Regions from separate parts of the Trinickia sp. EG282A genome, predicted to be linked through region 2. Evidence: predicted binding sites of a transcription regulator. Region 2 holds the regulator's gene; the other holds the start of a gene.
The links. The regulator HrcA, encoded in region 2, represses chaperone genes, less so after heat shock. The targets are predictions, from matches to a motif close to TTAGCACTCNNNNNNNNNGAGTGCTAA.

Region 1: a site for HrcA is predicted at 1,671-1,697, ahead of rpoH (RNA polymerase sigma factor RpoH). Genes of this name have one in related genera too.

The regions. Positions count from the first base shown of each region.
Region 1 is NZ_JBFRCC010000002.1:704,079-707,939, forward strand. It holds gene nagE (N-acetylglucosamine-specific PTS transporter subunit IIBC) at 1-584, shown strand, start outside; gene rpoH (RNA polymerase sigma factor RpoH) at 672-1,607, opposite strand; gene AB4Y31_RS11110 (acyloxyacyl hydrolase) at 1,990-2,556, shown strand; gene AB4Y31_RS11115 (nuclear transport factor 2 family protein) at 2,651-3,034, shown strand; gene leuA (2-isopropylmalate synthase) at 3,126-3,861, opposite strand, start outside.
Region 2 is NZ_JBFRCC010000001.1:231,688-235,548, reverse strand. It holds gene hemH (ferrochelatase) at 109-1,182, opposite strand; gene hrcA (heat-inducible transcriptional repressor HrcA) at 1,377-2,396, opposite strand; gene AB4Y31_RS01095 (NAD kinase) at 2,748-3,668, shown strand; gene recN (DNA repair protein RecN) at 3,826-3,861, shown strand, end outside.

The sequences.
Region 1 (3,861 bases), on a different contig from region 2:
CACCGCGCGCGGCCCGTTATATCGCGGCGCTCGGCGGTTCCTCGAACCTGACGCTCGTCGATGCCTGCACCACACGTCTGCGCCTTTCTGTCGTCGACACCGAAAAGATTTCCGAGTCTCAGCTGAAGCAGATCGGCGTGCGCGGTGTGCTCAAGCGCGACGCGCACAACGTGCAGGTCGTGATCGGACCGGAAGCCGATCTCATCGCCGACGAAATCCGGGCCGCGCTCGGCAGCGATTCGGCCGCCGGTGCAGTGGCGGGGGCGCAAGCGACGGCGGCGGCAGCCGCTACGGCCTCCGGCGCGGGCGCAGCGGGTCCGCTCGATCCCGATCCGATGCGCTGGCTGGCCGTGTTCGGCGGTGCGACGAACGTCGTTTCGCTCGACGCGATCGCTCAAACGCGGCTGCGTGTCGTCGTGCGCGACGCATCCGCCGTCGACCGGCAGCGGCTAGGCTTGCTCGACGTCGCGTGGGTCTCGGGCGACACGTTCCATCTCGTTTGCGGGCCGGCGGCCCAACGCTACGCTTCGGTATTGTCGACGCGCCTGGCTGCGCCGGGCGGACCGGCGCCGCAGCCCGCCTAAAAAAATCCCGCCGCTTCGAAAGGCGGCGGGATGCGATCCGCAACACGATGCCGATCGATCGCGATCGGCATCCGCGCGATGGCTCGATTACTTGTAGGCGGTCAGCGCATTGCGCATCTTCTTCATCGCGCTTGCCTCGATCTGGCGAATGCGCTCGGCGGAGACGCCGAACTCGTCTGCGAGTTCGTGCAGCGTCGAGCCGCCGGACCCATCGTCCTCGACGTTGAGCCAGCGCGCTTCGATGATGCGGCGGCTGCGCGCGTCGAGCGAATCGAGCGCCTGCGCGATCCCGTCCGTCTGCAGTTTGTCGCGCTGACGCGCAGCCAAGACGGCCGTCGGCTCGCTGTGCGGATCCGTCAGGTAGGCGATCGGCGCATACGTTTCTTCGCCATCCTCGACCTGGCTCTCGAGCGCGACGTCGCCGCCGGAGAGGCGCGTTTCCATCTCGCTGACCTCTTCGCGCTTCACGTTCAACTCTTTGGCGAGGCCGTCGATCTCCTCGGGCGTGAACGCGTGCAGATCCTGCTTATGGCTGCGCAGGTTGAAGAAGAGCTTGCGCTGCGCCTTGGTCGTGGCCACCTTCACCATGCGCCAGTTGCGCAGGATGTACTCGTGGATTTCTGCCTTGATCCAATGGATCGCATACGACACCAGGCGTACGTTTTGCTCCGGGTCGAAGCGCTTCACGGCCTTCATGAGGCCGATGTTCCCTTCCTGGATCAGGTCCGCATGCGGAAGACCATAGCCGAGGTAGTTGCGCGCAATCGATACGACGAGACGCAAGTGCGAGAGCACGAGGCGGCGCGCCGCCTCGAGGTTGTTGTGCTCGCGGTACTCGTTGGCGTACTGGCGCTCTTCCGCTGCCGTCAGCATCGGAATCCGATTGACCGCCTGAATGTAGGCGTCGATGTTGCCAAGCTGGCCGGGCAGCATCGAAGAAGGCGCGAGCGTCAGAGCACCTGCCGAAGCGGCCGTGGCGGACGCCTGGGCGAGCGGGCTCGGAAGGGTCAGTGCATTGCTCACGTAGCAAACTCCTTGAAATCAGACTGCGGACTGCTCAGTCACGAATGCGACTCCTCGGGGATATTAGCACTCCAGGGAGCCGACTGCTAAGTATTGGAGTAGCTCATTCGGCCTAAGTTCCCTTGTAGCTATCAAATCTACTGTTTCAATAGTGATGATACTCTTCTCCTCGGGGCCCTGCAGCGCGCAAAAGGAACGCAAAAAGGGCGCAATCGCGTTGCGGCGCCGGCTGGCAACCGTCGTTTTGCGAGATGCTGTTTTGCGTGGCGCTGAATGATTGCGAGATCTCAAGTACCGTAATATTTCGCGGCGTGGCGATTCGTCCCCGTATCCTTTTTCCGGGGCCCCGCGACCTTCAACGGAGTCTTTCGGAGACTGACACATGCTCGACAACAAGAACCGGTACTCGCGCCCCCACGCACTGCTGGCCGGCGCGGCAGCGGTCCTCTTCCTTTGCTCGGCGGCAGCCCGGGCCGACTCGTTCGGCGTGCAGGTAGCCGGAGGGCTGGGGGAGCACAAAGTCGACAAAGTGGATCTCGGGTTGGTCTGGGACCCGGGCATCAGCTGGTGGTACATCGGCGGTTGGCATTTCGCGCTGATCGGCGAAGCACACGTCGCCTACTGGCACTCGGGCGAAGGCACTTCACGCAACGACGTCTATGAACTGGGCGTCAATCCGCTCGTGCGCTTCATCAAGGACTCGGGCGCCATCAGACCATACATCGAAGCGGGCGCGGGCGTGCGTGGGCTCACGCATCCCACCGTCAACGACGACTATCGACTCGGGACGGCCTTCCAGTTCACCGAGATCGTCGGCGTGGGCGCGCAGTTCGGCAGCCATCAGCAATACCAGGCCGGGCTGCGTTTTCAACATATCTCGAATGCCGGTATCAAAGAGCCGAATCCTGGTATAAATTTCAGCCAGCTATATTTGCAGTACAACTTCTGACGCGGATACCCATGCGGCGCCTCCAAAGGGGCTTCCTCCCGGAGCCCCGACAAGGATGCTCCCCGCGGGCGTCCATGCGCATGGGGGCTGAGCGATGGCGGCAAAGGTAATCGAGGCGATTCGCGTGCTGGAGCGCGACCGCTTTCGCGCGATGGTCGACGGCGACGTTCCGTTGTTGAACGAGTTGCTCTCGGATAATGCGAGCTTCGTGCATACGAACGGCAAGCGCGAGACGAAGCAGCAGTTCATCGATGCAATCTCGGCCGGCCATCGCCGCTATCGGCAGATCGAAGTTCAATCGCAGGAGGTCCTGCCAGTCGGCAGCGAGACCTGTGTCGTCACGGGGCGCGCGCTCTTCGAGATGGAGGCGAACAGCGGGGCGCTGCTCTATCCGATCGCCTATACGGCCATCCAGACTCAGGAAGGCGGCCAGTGGCGTCTTGTCGCATGGCACGCGACACGCTGCGCGCTCGAGTGAGACCGGCGGGCTCGCCTACGCTATCGTCCCTCCGGTCTTCGTCTTCCTCTTCCCTGCCGGCTCGCTTGCATGAGCTCGTCGCGCGTCAGCCTTATGCCGCTGCCTGTCGCTCGTCGCTATCCCAATCGAATCGATTCATGGCGCTGATGAGCGCGTCGGCCGCGGCCGTTGCCGCATCGGCGTGGATGCCCACGCCGTGGCGCAACGGCTCGCCCGCGACCCTGCAGCCGACAAACGCGGCCCAGCCGCCGCCGGCCCTCGGCGTCGCCTCGAACGAGCAAAGCTCGACCGCGCGCGGCGCAGCGCTCCCAAGCGCCCGCGCAAGCGCTTCGACGGTGGCTTGGACATCGTTCTCGCCTTGCGCGATCCGTGCCACCTCGCGCCGGTGCCAACGCACCGTCGCGTCCATGCGCGAGCAAGGCCCCTCTACAGCAACGTATTCATGCTTGAAGCGCTCGCAAACCGCTTCACCTGTCACCTCGGCTCCCGATTCGTCGGCGATCTTCTGCACCGCGTGACTGAACTCGATCTGCAGCCTGCGCGGAGGCGCGAAACCGAGTCCGCGTTCGATGAGATAGGTCGCGCCGCCCTTGCCGGACTGGCTGTTGACGCGAATTACCGCGTCGTAGCTGCGGCCTAAGTCTTCAGGATCGATCGGCAAATAGGGCACTTCCCACGGCGCGTCGCTCTGCTGCTGCGCGAATCCCTTGCGAATGGCGTCCTGGTGCGAGCCCGAGAACGCCGTGAAGACCAGGTCGCCCGCGTAAGGATGGCGCGGGTGTACGGGAATCGCGTTGCAGCGCTCCACCACGCGCCGTACCGCGTCG
Region 2 (3,861 bases):
ACCTGCCGACGCGCGATCAAGTATGCATAAAAGCAACGATCTTGCCCGATCGCCCGGCGCGAGCGATCAAGCGCGGCCTGAGACCGGCCCGGTTCGCGAGCGGCGGACTCACGCCGGCACGCTCGGCGATGCCGGCAGAGGTGACCGCGCGGGCCATCCCTGCAACTGTTGCGCGACGATTTCGGCGAGCGCGGCGATCCATGAGGACGATGCGTTGAGGCACGGGATGCGCTCGAATTGCTTGCCGCCCGCGCGCAGGAATTCGTCGCGAACTTCGAGGCCGATCTCTTCGATCGTCTCGAGACAATCCGACGTAAACCCGGGACAAAAGACGTCGGCCCGCCGCACGCCGGCCGCGCCGAGCTCTCGCAACGTTGGCGCGGTGTAGGGCTGCAGCCACTCCGCCTTGCCGAAGCGCGACTGAAAAGTGACGAGGCACTCGGTCGAACTCAGCGCAAGCTGGCTCGCGAGCAGCGCCGCCGTCAGCCGGCATTGCTCGTGATAAGGGTCGCCGAGGTCGAGCGTGCGTTTCGGGACGCCGTGAAAGCTCAACACGAGCTTGTCCCCCGTGGCAAAGTCGGGGCGGCCGCGCGCGGCCCAGTGCCGCCGCACCTCCTCGGCGAGCGCCCGAATATACGACGGATGATCGGCAAAATGCCGGACCGTCCGGACTTCGAGCTGGTTGCGCATCCGCTTGAGGGCCGCGAACGCGGCGTCGAACGCCGTCGCCGTCGTCGATGCCGAGTATTGCGGATACATCGGCATCAGCAGCACCCGCTCGGCACCGGCGAGCTTGAGCTGATTCAACATCGCGCCGATGCCTGGCGTTCCATAGCGCATCGCATAGTCGACGATGACCGGATACCCGTTCGAATGAAGCAGAGCCCGCAGCGCCTCCGTCTGCCTTTCGGTATAGACGCGCAGCGGCGAGCCCTCCGGCATCCAGATCGACGCATATTTCTTGGCAACCTTCGCCGCGCGCAACGGCGCGATCAGCCCGCGCAGCAGCGGCTGCCAGACGAGCGCCGGAATTTCGACGACGCGCGGATCGGTCAGAAATTCGACGAGATAGCGACGCACCGCGCGCGCCGTCGGCGCATCCGGCGTGCCGAGGTTCATCAGCAAGACGGCGACTCGGTGTGACGCGGCAGGCTGCGACGGCAGCTCGAGATCGAAACGCATGGGCAATCGACAGGGCCGGGTGAGAGACCGTATCCGTATGAGCCGGCCTCGGTTCAGGTCCACCGATTATAGCGAGGGCTGCGGCCATGGCGACTCGGCCATTTGGCCAATGGCGCGAAGGCCGTGTGCGAAGGATCATGCAAGGGGCGTCGGCGTTCGCGAACGGAGCGTGCGGCGAGCGTCCGCGGGCGCGCTTACTGTTGGCTCAAGGCCGTCGAAAGCAGCCGCGCGGTGATGTCGACGATTGGAATCACGCGGCTGTACGCCATGCGCGTCGGTCCAATCACACCTAGCGTGCCGACGATCTTGCCGTTGACTTCATAAGGCGCCGTCACCACGCTCATCTGTTCGATCGGCACCAGATTCGATTCACCGCCGATGAATATTTGTACGCCTTGGGCGTGGCTCGATACATCCAGCAATTGCAGGAGGCTCGTCTTTTGGTCGAATACATCGAAAAGCTTGCGCAGCCGCGCCATGTCGGACGACAGGTCCGCCACCTCGAGCAGGTTGCGCTCGCCGGAAATCAACACCGTCTCGCCCATCTCGCTTTCGTCGGTGCTGGCGGTCACCGCTGCCTGCATGAGCGCGGTCATGTCTCCGCGCAACTGGTCGATTTCCTCTCGCAGGCGCCGGCGAACTTCATCGAACGAAAGCCCGGCGAAGTGCGCATTGATGTAGTTCGATGCCTCGATGAGCTGCGACGGCGTGTAGTCGCGCTGCGTGGCCATGATGCGGTTCTGCACGTCCCCTTCGGGGGTGACGATGATGAGCAGGATGCGCTTGTCCGACAGGCGCATGAACTCGATCTGCTTGAAGATATGGCTGCGGCGCGGCGTCAGGATGACGCCCGCGAACTGCGAAAGGTTCGAAAGCACGCTCGCCGCGGCCGCGATGACTTTCTGCGGCTCCCCGGGCGTCAGCGTCCTTTCAACCACGCGTGTGACCGCCTCCTCGTCCGCAACCGGCTCGACGGTCAGCATCGTATCGACGAACAGACGATAGCCGCGCGGCGTCGGCACCCTGCCAGCGGAAGTATGAGGGCTCGCTACGAGCCCGAGCTCCTCGAGGTCCGACATCACGTTGCGTATCGTCGCCGGGCTCAGTTCGAGCCCCGAATAGCGCGACAGCGTGCGCGAGCCGACCGGCTGACCTTCCGCGATATATCGCTCGATCAGGGTTTTCAGCAGAGTCTGAGCGCGTGGTTCTAGCATGACGCAAGATTTTAGACGAACGCCGATGGCCCCATGTCCGCGCCCCCGCGGACATGCTGGCCGCCTCCCGCCCGGCGTGCCGCCGCGAGCGGCGCAGCGCCCGCAAGATTCGCGCCGGAGAGGCAGCCTGTCATCGGCACGACATCATTCTAGCGACAAATCAATGCGGAGGAATCTTCTCGGAACCCGCGCGCGTCGAGGCGAGGGTGATCGGGGCCCGTCCGAGCTCGCGAGGCGGTGCTTTTTCAACCCAGGGTCCGCTTACATACGAAACGCGTCCCGAGCAGCCGCTCCGGGCAACATGGCCAGCCTCCGTATGTAAACAGACCGTAGCTATGGTGTAATGCCGGCATGGAAATGGGTCACCAATTCAAGACGGTTGCGCTCGTCGGGCGCAGCAATACGCCCGGCATCGGCGAGCCGCTGATGGCGCTCGCCGGCTGCATCGCGAAACGCGGCTTCGAGGTCGTCTTCGAAGGCGATACCGCACGCGAGGTCGGCGCGACCGGCTATCCCGCGCTCACGCCCGCCGAAATCGGGGCGCGTGCCGATGTTGCGGTCGTTCTCGGCGGCGACGGCACCATGCTCGGCATCGGGCGTCAGCTCGCGCCCTACCGGACGCCGCTCATCGGCATCAACCAGGGGCGGCTCGGCTTCATCACGGACATACCGGTCGCGGAGATGCAGCAACGCGTGCCGCAGATGCTCGCGGGCAGTTACGAGCGCGAGGAGCGCACGCTGCTCGAGGCGCGCATCGTACGCGCCGACGAGCCGATCTATCACGCGCTGGCGTTCAACGACGTCGTCGTCAACCGCAGCGGCTTTTCGGGAATGGCCGAGCTGCGTGTGTTCGTCGACGGCCGGTTCATGTACGACCAACGCTCGGACGGCCTGATCGTCGCCACGCCGACGGGCTCGACGGCCTATGCGCTGTCCTCCCAGGGTCCGATCCTGCACCCGCAGCTGCAGGGCCTGGTGCTCGTGCCCATCGCGCCGCATGCGCTCTCGAACCGCCCGATCGTGCTGCCGGACGACTGCAAGCTGCGCATCCAGATCATCGGCGGGCGCGACGTCAACGCGAACTTCGACATGCAATCGTTCACGGCGCTCGAACTCAACGACACAATCGAAGTGCGCCGCTCGCGTCATACCGTGCCGTTCCTGCATCCGGTCGGCTACAGCTACTTCGCGACGCTGCGCAAGAAGCTCCACTGGAACGAGCATCCGTCGAGCGCCGCCGAAGAAGATGAAGACGACGATGCCTCGCTCTGACCGCATCGCCAGATCGATCTGCCCTGCTCCGTCCTTGGCGTCCGGCGCCCCTATGGCACCCACTTGCAAATATGCGATGCCGGTCCGAGGTAAGTTTTGATCCAACCCTAGCCGGCCGCGCATGGCCGCCCCACGAACTCGAAGTCAAAACGCTCCCATGCTCCGCCACCTTTCGATACGCGACTTCGTCATC